DNA from 3 places in the Pseudomonas sp. SCB32 genome. Region 1 is predicted to be linked to each of the others. Evidence: predicted binding sites of a transcription regulator. Region 1 holds the regulator's gene; each other region holds the start of a gene.
What was found. The regulator FliA, encoded in region 1, starts transcription of late flagellar genes. The targets are predictions, from matches to a motif close to CTAAAGTTTNNNNNNNNNNNGCCGNTAA.
Positions count from the first base shown of each region.

Region 2: the regulator FliA is predicted to act here: its motif matches at 2,870-2,897, upstream of GA645_RS00625 (methyl-accepting chemotaxis protein).
Region 3: the regulator FliA is predicted to act here: its motif matches at 2,354-2,381, upstream of GA645_RS02185 (methyl-accepting chemotaxis protein).

Region 1 covers NZ_CP045118.1:1,936,858-1,941,065, reverse strand. The annotation lists gene GA645_RS09230 (chemotaxis protein CheA) at 1-676, opposite strand, end outside; gene GA645_RS09225 (protein phosphatase CheZ) at 708-1,493, opposite strand; gene GA645_RS09220 (chemotaxis response regulator CheY) at 1,513-1,887, opposite strand; gene fliA (RNA polymerase sigma factor FliA) at 2,064-2,813, opposite strand; gene fleN (flagellar synthesis regulator FleN) at 2,810-3,640, opposite strand; gene flhF (flagellar biosynthesis protein FlhF) at 3,809-4,208, opposite strand, start outside.
Region 2 covers NZ_CP045118.1:125,035-129,242, forward strand. The annotation lists gene GA645_RS00615 (chemotaxis protein CheA) at 1-1,040, opposite strand, end outside; gene GA645_RS00620 (response regulator) at 1,052-1,417, opposite strand; gene GA645_RS00625 (methyl-accepting chemotaxis protein) at 1,557-2,744, opposite strand; gene GA645_RS00630 (arylsulfatase) at 3,057-4,208, opposite strand, start outside.
Region 3 covers NZ_CP045118.1:465,786-469,993, reverse strand. The annotation lists gene GA645_RS02195 (16S rRNA (uracil(1498)-N(3))-methyltransferase) at 1-12, shown strand, start outside; partial or broken gene GA645_RS29230 (methyl-accepting chemotaxis protein) at 158-1,189, shown strand; gene GA645_RS29225 (methyl-accepting chemotaxis protein) at 1,238-2,110, shown strand; gene GA645_RS02185 (methyl-accepting chemotaxis protein) at 2,494-4,071, shown strand; gene GA645_RS02180 (UPF0158 family protein) at 4,172-4,208, shown strand, end outside.

The DNA of each region.
Region 1 (4,208 bases):
CGCTGGCGGCCGGGGCCGCTTCGCTCACGACGGGAGCTACGCTGGCCGGCGACTGGGTGCCACCGAACTGGCCCTTGCCGTGCAACTGGTCGAGCAGCGCCTCGAACTCGTCATCGGTGATGTCGTCGCCACCGTTGCCGACCGCTGCAGCCGGAGCGTCGGCGGCGGGCTCCAGGGCATCCATCAGTTGCTCGAATTCAGCGTCGGTGATGTCACCGTAGGTCGCGGGAGCCTCCGCTGCGGGCTCGGGCTCGGCAATCACCGGCGCTTCGACCGGTTCGTTGCCGCCCGGCTCGGCGAGGCGCGACAGCGCGGCCAGCAGTTCGGGAGTCGCCGGGGTCGGCTCCTCCGCATCGCGCACCTGCTGGAACATCACATTGACGGTATCCAGCGCCTGCAGGACCACGTCCATGAGCTCGGCGTCCACGCGGCGTTCGCCCTTGCGCAGGATGTCGAACACGTTCTCGGCGATGTGGCAGCACTCCACCAGCGCGTTCAGCTGGAGGAAGCCCGCTCCGCCCTTGACGGTGTGGAACCCACGGAAAATCGCATTGAGCAGGTCCATGTCATCGGGTCGGCTTTCCAGCTCGACCAGTTGTTCGGACAGCTGCTCGAGGATCTCGCCGGCCTCCACCAGGAAGTCCTGGAGGATCTCGTCATCGGCGTCGAAGCTCATTCGGTGCTCCCTCTACAGCGTCAGCGGACGCTTAAAAACCAAGGCTGGACAACAGGTCGTCGACATCGTCCTGACCGGATACGACGTCTTTTCTTGTATCGGCAGCAATCTGCGGACCTTCACCCTTGGACGATCTTTCTTTTTCGACGGCGTCGCGCATGCCGTCGTAGTCGTGCTCGATGCCCGCGTAACGGTCCACCTGGCCGGCCATCCAGACCAGCTTGACCAGGTTCGACTCGACCTCGGTGACCAGTTTGGTGACGCGCTTGATCACCTGTCCGGTGAGGTCCTGGAAGTCCTGCGCCAGGAGGATGTCGTTGAGGTGCGCGGAAAGCTTCCGGCTGTCCTGGGCGCTGATGTAGAGGAACTGCTCGACGCGCTTGGCCAGCTCACGGAAGGCGTCGGGGCCCAGCTCGCGGCGCATGAAGCGTCCCCAGTCTTCCTGCAGTTCCTTGGCCTGGGTCTCGATGTGCATGACCACCGGAGTGCACTCTTCCACCAGGTCCATGGTGCGGTTCGCCGCCTTCTCGGTCATCTTCACCACGTAGGAGAGACGATCGGTGGCGTCGGCGATCTGCGACATTTCCTCGGCGTGGCGGGAATTGGGATCGATCTGGAAGTTGACGATGGCGTTGTGCAGCTCACGGGTGAGCTTGCCCACTTCCTGGTAGAGCCCGCGATCGCGCGCCTGGTTGAGCTCGGAGATCAGCTGCACGGCGGTCTGGACGTCGCCGCGTTCGAGGCAGTCGACCAATTCGCGCGCGTGTTTTTTCAGGGTCGACTCGAAGTCACCCGCGGATTCGTTGACGAGATCCATGACGCCCTCTCAGTCAGCCTCAGCTGCCGACCCGCTCGAAAATCTTCTCGATCTTTTCTTTCAGCACCTGAGCGGTGAAAGGCTTGACCACATAGCCGTTGACCCCGGCCTGGGCGGCTTCAATGATCTGGTCGCGCTTGGCCTCGGCGGTGACCATCAGTACCGGCAGGTGCTTCAGGCGCTCGTCGGCGCGGACCGCGCGCAGCAGGTCGATGCCGGTCATGCCGGGCATGTTCCAGTCGGTGACGAGGAAGTCGAAGTTGCCGCTGTGCAGCATCGGCAGCGCAGTGGTGCCGTCGTCGGCCTCTGCGGTGTTGGTGAACCCCAGGTCACGCAGGAGGTTCTTGATGATGCGCCTCATCGTGGAAAAGTCGTCCACGATGAGAATTTTCATATTCTTGTCCAAACCGACCTCCATCGATACCAGGCACGTCCTGGCGGGCGTGCCGTCAATTCATCGAGCGGCGTGCGCTCATCCCGTGTGGGCGGCGTCAAAGGGACGTCGCCCTGAAGAATTCTGAAATCTAAATCTGAAGCCTACGAAAAAGCCGACGCGAAACTACCCGAACCTCAGTGCGCGCGCCACTCCGCCAGACGTGCCCGCAGGCGCGCGGCGCATTGGCTGTGCAGCTGACTGACCCGGGATTCGCTGACCCCCAGCACTTCGCCGATCTCCTTGAGGTTGAGTTCCTCGTCGTAGTACAGGGCCAGCACCAGCCGCTCGCGCTCGGGCAGCTTGGTGATGGCTTCGGCGAGCGCCGCCTGGAAGCGTTCGTCTTCCAGGCCGTGGGAGGGCTCGTTTCCCTGGTGCGAAGCGTCTTCGGCCAGGCCACTGCCCTGCTCGCCGTCCTGCAGCAGGTCGTCGAAGCTGTACAGGCGGCTGCCCTGGGTGTCGCTGAGGATGCCGTAATATTCTTCGAGACTCATATTGAGTTCGGCAGCAACCTCCTGATCTTTAGCGTCACGACCGGTTCTGGCCTCGACGGCGCGAATCGCGTCGCTGACCATGCGCGAGTTACGGTGCACCGAACGCGGGGCCCAGTCGCCCTTGCGCACCTCGTCGAGCATGGCGCCACGGATGCGAATGCCGGCGTAGGTCTCGAAGCTCGCGCCCTTGCCGGCGTCGTATTTCTTCGCCGCTTCCAGCAGGCCGATCATGCCGGCCTGCATCAGGTCCTCCACCTGCACGCTGGCCGGCAGGCGGCCCAGCAGGTGGTAGGCAATGCGCTTGACCAGCGGCGCGTACCGCTGGATCAGTTGGTCCTGGGAGTTCTGCGCCTGTGCCTTGCTGTACATACGCGCTCCGGAGGCCATCATCATACGGCCGAACCCGTGGACGGATGCTGCACCAGGCGCTCGACGAAGAACTCCAGGTGCCCACGTGGGTTGGCCGGCAGCGGCCAGCTGTCGACTTTCTGCGCAATCGCACGGAAGGCCAGGGACGCCTTGCTGCGCGGGAACGCCTCATACACCGAACGCTGCTTCTGCACCGCCTTGCGCACCGACTCGTCGTACGGAACGGCGCCGACGTACTGCAGCGCCACGTCGAGGAAGCGGTCAGTGACCTTGGTCAGCTTGGCGAACAGGTTGCGGCCCTCCTGGGGGCTGTGCGCCATGTTCGCCAGTACGCGGAAGCGGGTCATGCCGTAGTCGCGGTTGAGCAACTTGATCAACGCGTAGGCGTCGGTGATCGAGGTGGGTTCGTCGCAGACGACCAACAGCACTTCCTGCGCGGCACGCACGAAGCTCACCACCGAGTCGCCGATGCCGGCGGCGGTATCCACCACCAGCACGTCGATGTTCTCGCTGATGTCGCTGAACGCCTGGATCAGACCGGCGTGCTGCATCGGCGTGAGGTGCACCATGCTCTGCGTGCCGGAGGCCGCCGGAACGATGCGAACACCGCCGGGCCCTTGGAGGATCACGTCGCGCAGATCGCACTCGCCTTCAATCACATCGGCCAGCGTGCGCTTGGGCGTCAGGCCCAGCAGCACGTCGACGTTGGCCAGGCCCAGGTCGGCGTCCAGCAGCATGACGCGGCGGCCGAGGTCGGCCAACGCCAGCGACAGGTTCACCGACACGTTGGTCTTGCCGACACCACCCTTGCCACCGGTGACTGCGATTACCTGTACAGGATGCATGCCCATATCAATACCTTGTCTCGTCATTCAGCCGCCGCGCCCCCTGGCGCTGCGGCCCTGCCGGCCGCGGTGCTCTACCGCTTCCGGCGTTCGCGGATCGTCTCCCAGAGCATCCGCCTCGCCGGGCAGCCCACCTGGCCGCCCGTCACCCCACCACGGGGCCGTTCAATTCGTTCAGCCGGCGCGACGCACCGGCTGCTGGTACAGACCGGCGAACAGGTCGGCCATGGCGTCCTCGCTCGGCTCTTCCGGCGACTGCAGACTCACCGCGCGGCTGACCAGTTGGTGGCTGCGCGCAATCTGCAGATCATCCGGAATCTTCGGACCGTCCGCCAGATAGGCTACCGGGAGACGCTGGCCAATTGCCAGAGCAAGCGCCTCGCCGAGGCTGCCGGCTTCGTCCAGCTTGGTCAGGATGCACCCGGCCAGACCGCACACACGATAGTTCTGCCAGGCGGCCTTGAGCACCTGGCTCTGGCTGGTCGCGGCCAGCACCAGATAGTTCTTCACGTTCAGGCTCTGCGCCGCCAGGGCTTCGAGCTGCATGCGCAGCGCCGGATCGTTGGCCGGCAGG
Region 2 (4,208 bases), 1.8 Mb from region 1:
TCGATGCTGTTGCGGACGATATGGGTGAGCGGGTCGCTGAGCTTTTCGATGACGCTCTTGTCCAGCTCGGTGTGCTCGCCCTGGAGGATCAGCTCGACCTGCTTGCCCAGGCGTGCCGAGGTGTCGTGCACCAGGCGCGGGAAGCGGCTGAAGATGAAGCTGATCGGCAACATGCGGATCGACATCACCGATTCCTGCAGGTCGCGGGTGTTGTGTTCCAGCTGCGCCAGGGCTTGCTGCAGGCGCTCGTAGTGCGTGGGGTCGAGAACCTCGCTGAGCTGGCTGAGCATGGCCTGGGTGATCACCAGCTCGCCGACCAGGTTGATCAGGCTGTCGATCTTCTCGACGCTGACCCGGATCGAGCTGGACTCGCCTTCGCTGCGGTTGTCCGCGCGCTGTGCTGCCACGGGCTTGGCCGGAATCGGCGCCGGAGTTGGAACGGACGCGGCGGGGGCTTCGCTGGTGGCTGTTGGGGCGCCCGGAGCATCGTCGAAGAAACCAAAGTCCTCGCTGGCCGGCGCGGACTCGGCCAAGGGCGTGCCTGGCGCATCATCGAAGAAGCCGAAGGCATCGTCGTCGCTGGCCGCCTCGGGAGTGCCAGGCGCCTCGTCGAAGAAGCCAGAACCGTCATCTGCCGCCGTGCTGGTCGTCGGCTCCGCCAGCCAGGCGCGCAGGCGCTCCACCGTGGCCGGTACCGGCACGCTTGGGTCCGGGCACTGGTCGCGGTGGGCGTCGAGCAGGCGCTGCAATACGTCGCGGGCTTCGAGGAACACCCCGATCATCTCCGCGCGCAGGGCGGTCTGCCCGCAGCGGATGCGGTCGAGCAGGGTTTCCAGTTCGTGGGTGACGGCGGTCAGGTCGTCGAAGCCGAACATGCCGCTGGAACCCTTGATCGAGTGGGCCGCGCGGAAGATGCCGTTGAGTGCCTCGGCGTCCGGCTGATCGAGGTCGAGCCCGATCAGCAGGAGTTCGAGGGTGGCCAGGTGTTCGTCGGTTTCCTCGAAGAACACCTGGAGGAATTGCTCCATGCCGGTAGCCATCTGGGGTTCCCCTACGGCAGGACCTTGCGGGTCACTTCAAGGAGCTTGGGCGGGTCGAACGGCTTGACCAGCCAGCCAGTGGCGCCAGCGCTCTTGCCCTGCTGCTTCATGGCGTCGCTGGATTCGGTGGTCAGCATGAGGATCGGCGTGCTGCGGTAGCCGGCCATGTCGCGCAGGCTGCGGATCAGCGACAGGCCGTCCATGTTCGGCATGTTCTGGTCGGTGAACACCAGGTTGTAGGTCTTGCGCTGAGCCTTGCCCAGGCCGTCCTTGCCGTCGACGGCTTCGTCCACTTCATAGCCGGCGGACTTGAGCGTGAAGCTCAGCATCTGCCGGATCGACGCCGAGTCGTCGACGATCAGTATCTGTTTTCCCATTGCGTGACTGCTCCTTGATCCAAGGGTCTGGCATTCGGGGATGTGGGTTGGCCTCAGCCAACCAGGGCGATGTTCGCGAGGTACTCGATGATCGACTGCAACATGTTCACTGCCTCCCGCGCACCGTCGGGTGGTGCGTTCAGAACAGCTCTACTTCCCCAGCACTGAGGCTGGTCTGTGCCACCGGGTTGCTCAGCGGGCGGCCGAGTTCGGCGACTTCCGCACGCAGGCGCTCGCCCCACTCCTGGGGCTCGCGGCTATCCAGCGCGCCGAGGCCGACCGCCAGCGCGGCGAGTCGCGCGCCGTGCTTGCCGATCTGCCCCAGCAGCTGGCTGCTCATGTCCTGGAATTGCAGCGCGGTTACCGCCGCGTTGACGCCGTCGCCCACTTCCAGGGAAATCCGGTCCAGCTCCTGCACCACCTTGACGGTGTGCTGGTTCATCGCGTCCAGGTCGTCGAGCATGGTCTGGATCTTCTTGCGCGAGTCCAGGGCGAAGGACATGTCCTTGTCGGCCAGCTGGGCGATGGCGCCTTCGGCATCCTTGATCTCCTGGTAGACCACATCGACGTGTTCGCGGATGGCCTGTGAGAAGTGCGTGGAGCGGGTGGACAGCGCGCGTACTTCATCGGCCACCACGGCGAAACCGCGGCCGCTTTCGCCGGCGCGGGCGGCCTCGATGGCGGCGTTGAGGGCCAGCAGGTTGGTCTGCTTGGCGATGGCGTCCATGTCCTGGGTGGATTGCAGGATTTCGCCGATCTTGTGCGTGACGCGGTCCATGCGCTCCACCAGCTGTTGCGAAGTGCGGCTGGTTTCCAGGGTCGCCTCGACGAACAGCCCGAGGGTTTCCTGGGTGGCGTGGATGAAGCGCTGGAAGTCGATGTCGTCGTCGAGGTGGCCGCGCCCGTCGTAGCGCTCGATCAGCGAGTGGGACAGGCCGCGCTGGGTGTCGATGCGCTCGGCCAGGCCGTGGAAGCTGTCGGTGAGCTGGCCGATGGCGTGGTGCAGGATGCCGTCGACCTGGTGGGTGTGGCCGTTGAGGCTGGCGAGATGGGTATCGATGGCGTCCTGCAGCGGGCGCCATTTCGGTAGCTGTTCGCTGTCCAGACGCACCTGCTGCGCCGTGGTCTGCGGTTGCGCGGGGCCGGCCAGCAGGGGACTCAGCGCCAGGCTGGCGAGTCCGCCCAGTGGCAGCAGGACCCAGATCGGCACCCCTGCCCAGTAAAGTCCTGCCACTGCCACCCAGGGCAGCGACTGGAGAACCAGACGTTTCGGCCACACTTGGCCGTCGGCCTGATCAACAGGCGAATCGATTCGGGTATCGCGCATGCTGCACTCCGTTGCCGAGCGCCAGGAGGGTAGGCCGCGCGGCTGCTGGGGTAGGTCATAAGCAGTGCGTCGGCCTGGCTTCTTAAAGCTAGAGTGCCGTTGGATGATGTCAAATTGACGCTAGTTTGTCGGCGAAACGCGGCGGGCCTTGATCTAGATGGATTTTTGCCTGGGCGACCGCTGGTCATGCTTTGCATTTGGCGACAGACGGTAGTCCGAAAGCCCCGTCTGATAGGGGCTGCAGGTGTTCTGCAGGGTGGCAAAGCGGGTCGGGACTGGCATTGCCGGCCAGCCCCTTTTGCCCGTCGTGGCTCAGCGAAGCAGGAAGGGCGGCGGCGCGTCCTGCACCCCGGTTTCGTTGACGTACTGCTTGTAGTGCTCGATCAGCGCTTCCAGTTTCTGCGGTTGCTGTTTGGCCAGGTCCTGGGTCTCGCCGGGATCGCTGGCGAGGTCGTACAGCTGCCAGGTGGCCGGCCCGACTGGCACCGGCAGGTACACGGCCTTCCAGTCGCCCTGGCGGATGGCGCGCATGCCGAACAGCTCCCAGCCGGTGACGGTCTTCTCGTCGTGGGCCTGCTCCGTCTCGCCGGACAGCCAGCCCAGCCAGGACTTGCCGCGCACCTCGGCCACCTCGCGGCCACGCCAGCGCTTGCCGGGGTGGCGCACGCCGGCGAGGTCGAGAACGGTCGGGGTGATGTCCATCACCGTGGAGAAGCCATGGCTGATCTCGCCCTGGCGCTTGAGCTGCGGGTAGCGCACCAGCGCCGGCACGCGGATGCCGCCCTCGGTGGTGAAGGCCTTGTACAGCCGCGACGGCGCGGTGGCCGCCTGGGCCCAGCGCGGGCCGTACCAGATGTAGGAGTTGGCGCGGCCGATGTTCTCCAGGCTGTTGTCGTAGTGCTGGTCGAGGAAGCTCAAGAGGTCCGGGCCGAAGCGCGGGAAGGCTTCCAGCAGCGCGCCCTCGGCGCCGTTGTCGGACATGAACAGGACGAAGGTGTTGTCCAGCTCGCCCTGCTGGCGCAGGTACTCGACGACGCGGCCGACGTTCCAGTCCAGACGCTCGACCATCGCCGCGTAGACCTCCATGGCCCGCGCGGATTTCGCCTTCTCCTCGTCGGTGAGACGCACCCATTCCTTGCTGATCGCCAGCACCGGATGCGCCTTCACGTCGGCGTCGATCAGGCCCAGCTGCTTGAGCCGCTCCAGGCGTTCCAGGCGCAGAGCCTCGGGGCCGGCGTCGTAGCGGCCCCGGTACTTGTCGACCACCTCCTTGGGTGCCTGCAGCGGCCAGTGCGGTGCGGAGAAGGGCAGGTAGGCGAAGAACGGCCGGCTCTGGTCGCGTTCCTTCAGGTACTGGATCAGCTTGTCGCCGAAGGCGTCGGAGGAATAGAAGTCCGCCGGCAGCTCCTCGATGAAGCGGTCGTCCTCGACGTACAGCGCCGGGGTGCCCTTGAGGATGCGCGG
Region 3 (4,208 bases), 1.5 Mb from region 1:
CGCCTGTTCTAGTACCAACTGGCTCAAAGCCCGCAACCACGCGGCCTCCAGCGTGAACCAGTAGTCAGAAAAACATCTCGAAACACTTCAGTTCCAGGCATCGGCGCCGATACCCGCGATACCGGTCGTTCCCACTCTGCGCATCCCCCGCTCAGCCATGCGTACCGGACCTGTTCATCGCTGGAGCCCCGCCACCATGTTCCGCTGGTTCAACAACCTCAGTGTCAAACTCAAACTCGCCGCCGGCTTCGGCCTGGCGCTGCTGCTCACCCTGCTGATCGCCCTCACCGGCTGGATCAACCTGAGCAACGTGATCAACCGGGGCGACAAGCTCGGCGAGATTTCCGAACTGGTGGCAGTCGCCAAGGACCTGCGCATCGCCCGCCTGAAGTTCCAGTCCACCCGTGCGCCGGAAGACGCAAAGCTGGTGATCGATACGCTGGACCAGCTGGATCAGCGGCATAAGAACCTCTACGCGAAGTTCAGCGAGAAGGACGACCACCGCAAGCTGGACCAGCAACATGAGCTGTCCGGGGACTACCGCCGCCTGTATGCCGAACTGGTGAAATCCTTCGAAGCCCGCGACGCCGCCAAGCAGAACCTCATCCGCAATGCCGCGCTGATCACCGGCGGCCTGGAGAAAGCCGAACAGAAACTGGTCGCCAGCAGCAGCCTCGAGGCTCCGCGGCAATTGCAGGCGCTGGCCAGCCTGGGCCGCCAGGTGATGGCGGCGCGCTTCCAGGTGCTCGCCTACACCAGCGTCGACAACCCCGCGCTGGAAAAGACCGCGGTCGACGGGCTCCAGCAAGCCACCCAGGCCGTGCAGGCCGGCATGCAGGGCGCCCCCACCGATCTGGCAGCCGACTACCAGAGCGCCCTCGACGCACTGGCCGCCTATCGCGCGGCGCTCGACACCTACCGCACCGAGGTCAATGCCAGCCAGGCCGCCCGTGACCGCATGCGTGAGGCCGGGGTGCAGATCGAGAAGATCAGCAGTGAGCTGACCGTCAGCGAGACCGCCAAGCGTGATGCCGGCGTCGACCAGGCGAAGACCCTGCTGGGCCTGGCCGCGCTGATCGCGCTGGTGTTCGGCCTGGTCGCCGCATGGACCATCACCGGGCAGATCGTCAATCCGCTGCGCGAGGTACTGGGGCACGCCGAACGCATCGCCGACGGTGACCTCTCCCGCGACATCCACACCAGCCGTACCGACGAACTGGGCCAGCTGCAGAAGAGCATGCAGCGCATGAACCTGTCCCTGCGCGAGCTGATCGGCCGCATCCACGACGGCGTAACGCAGATCGCCAGCGCCGCCGAGGAACTGTCCGCGGTCACCGAGCAGACCAGCGCCGGGGTCAACAACCAGAAGGGCGAGACCGACCAGGTCGCCACCGCCATGAACGAGATGGCCGCCACCGTGCAGGAAGTCGCGCGCAACGCCGAGGAGGCCTCCGAGGCCGCCTCCGCCGCCGACCGCGAGGCCCGCGAAGGCGAAGGCGCGGTCAACGAAGCGGTCGGGCAGATGGACCGCCTGGCCAGTGAGGTCGACCGCTCCAACGAGTCGGTGCTCAAGCTCAAGCGCGAAAGCGAGAAGATCGGCAGCGTGCTGGACGTGATCAAGGCGGTGGCCGAACAGACCAACCTGCTGGCGCTCAACGCCGCCATCGAGGCCGCCCGCGCCGGCGACGCCGGCCGTGGCTTCGCCGTGGTGGCCGATGAAGTGCGCGCCCTGGCGCAGCGCACCCAGTCCTCCACCGAGGAGATCGAGGAGCTGATCGCCGGCCTGCAGAGCGGCACCCAACAGGCCGTGCAGATGATGGAGACCAGCCGCGAGCTGACCGTCAGCACCGTCGACCTGACCCGTCGCGCCGGCGCGCGCCTGGGCGCGATCACCCGCACCGTCTCGACCATCCAGTCGATGAACCAGCAGATCGCCGCCGCTTCCGAGCAGCAGAGCGCCGTGGCCGAAGAGATCAACCGCAGTGTGATGAACGTGCGCGACATCTCCGAGCAGACCGCCGCCGCCAGCGAGGAAACCGCCGCCTCCAGCATGGAGCTGGCGCGCCTGGGCAATGAGCTGCAGGTGCTGGTCAGCCACTTCCGCGTCTGATCGTCGGCGTGATGACAAAGGCCCGCGCAATGCGGGCCTTTTTTCTGCTCATCGCCCAGCGCCCTGTCTTCGATCGGTCCGTAGGATGGCGTGGAGCGAAGCGATACCCATCGCTTCCCGCGCGAACACTTCTGGTGGGTATCGCAAGCTCCACCCATCCTACGTAACTACGAAGCCAACACTACACAGCACCCTGTAGGAGCGGGCCTATCTCCAAAAGAGCAAATCGTGACCATTTTTCACCTTTAGTTTCCGAATTAGCCGCCGATACCCTCTGACGCACACAGATGCGTCCCGAGAAAATCCGCCTCACCCGCCCCCCAACCGATCCTCCCTGCCTCGGGCCGTCGATCCCGTGGCGAAGCCTTTCTGGAGCTTTCGACATGTACGATTGGTTAGTAGTCCAGCTGGGACGTCTGAACGTCAGCCTCAAGCTGGTGGTGGGTTTCGGCATCCTTCTGTTCCTCACGCTGCTGGTCCTGCTCGGCGGCCTGCGCAGCCTGGACAACCAAGCCGGGCGCGGCGAGCAACTGGCGACCATCACCGAACTGAGCAGTCTCAGCCAGCAAGCCAACCTCGCCCGTCTGCAATTCGAACTGGGTGGCGACCGCGCCCAGGCCGAGCGGGTCGAGCAGCACAGCACGAAGATGCTGGAGCTGATCGAGCGACGCCTGAACGACAGCGACGTCGACGCAGCGCAGCTGAATGCGGTGCGCCAGGCGGTGGCCAATTACCGCGAGGCCTTCAATGGCCTGACCCGCTCCGGCGTCACCGCCACGCAGCAGGCGCGCCAGGCCCTGGACGTCGCCAGCCAGGCGATGCTCAGCGCCAGCACCCGGCTGTACAGCGACACGCTGCAGCGCAACACGGATGAAACCGCCGCCGCCAAGACCCGCCTGATCTTCATCGCGGTCCTTGCCCTGGCTTTCGGCCTGCTGTCCGGCTGGGCCATCAACCGCCAGATCGTCCGCCCGCTCCACGAAGCGCTGGAGCTGGCCGAGCACATCGCTCAGGGTGACCTGTCGCGGGGCCTGGCGCGCGAACTGAACCTGCACCGTCCCGACGAGCTGGGGCAGTTGCAACGGGTCATGATGCGTATGCGCGAGAACCTGGCCCTATTGATCGGCCAGCTCGGCGGCAGCGTCGGCCAGCTGGCCACGGCGGCCGACGAGCTCTCGGCGGTCACTGAGCAGACCCGCGCCGGGGTGAACGCCCAGCGGGTGGAAACCGAACAGGTGGCCAGCGCCATCCACGAGATGGCCGCCACTGTGCAGGAAGTCGCGCGCAATGCCGAACAGGCCTCCCTGGCTGCTCAGCAAGCGGACCAGCAGGCACGCCAGGGCGACCAGGTGGTGCGCGACGCGGTGGCGCAGATCGACCGCCTGGCCAGCGAGGTGGATCGTTCCGCCGAGGCCATGGAGTCGTTGCGCCAGGAAAGCGACAAGATCGGCAGCGTACTGGATGTGATCAAGTCGGTGGCCGAGCAGACCAACCTGCTGGCGCTCAACGCTGCCATCGAGGCCGCCCGCGCTGGCGACGCCGGGCGTGGTTTCGCCGTGGTGGCCGACGAAGTGCGCGGCCTGGCAAAGCGCACGCAGCAGTCTACCGAAGAGATCGAGGGCCTGATCGCCGCCCTGCAGCGCGGCGCCCAGGACGCGGCGCAGCGCATGGACGGCAGCCGCCGGCTGACCGGCAGCTCGGTGGAATTGACCCGCCGCGCGGGCGAGGCACTGGGCGAGATCGCCCGCGCCGTGGCCGACATCCAGGGCATGAACCTGCAGATCGCCTCCGCCGCCGAACAGCAGAGCAGCGTGGCCGAGGAGATCAACCGCAGCGTGGTGCAGGTGCGCGAGATCGCCGAGCAGTCCGCCGCCGCCAGCGAGCAGACTGCCGGCTCCAGCACCGAACTGGCACGTCTGGGCAATGAACTGCAGCTGCAGGTAGGCCGCTTCCGCCTGTGACCGTCGAACCGGTCGGTGCTCCCGCGCCGACCAGCAACGGCAGGACAGTTGTCATGGGCATGGCGTAGGATCAGTGACTCGCCACTTTGGGAGAGAGACCATGCGCCCGCTGACCATCGACCTCGACGAACTGGCCT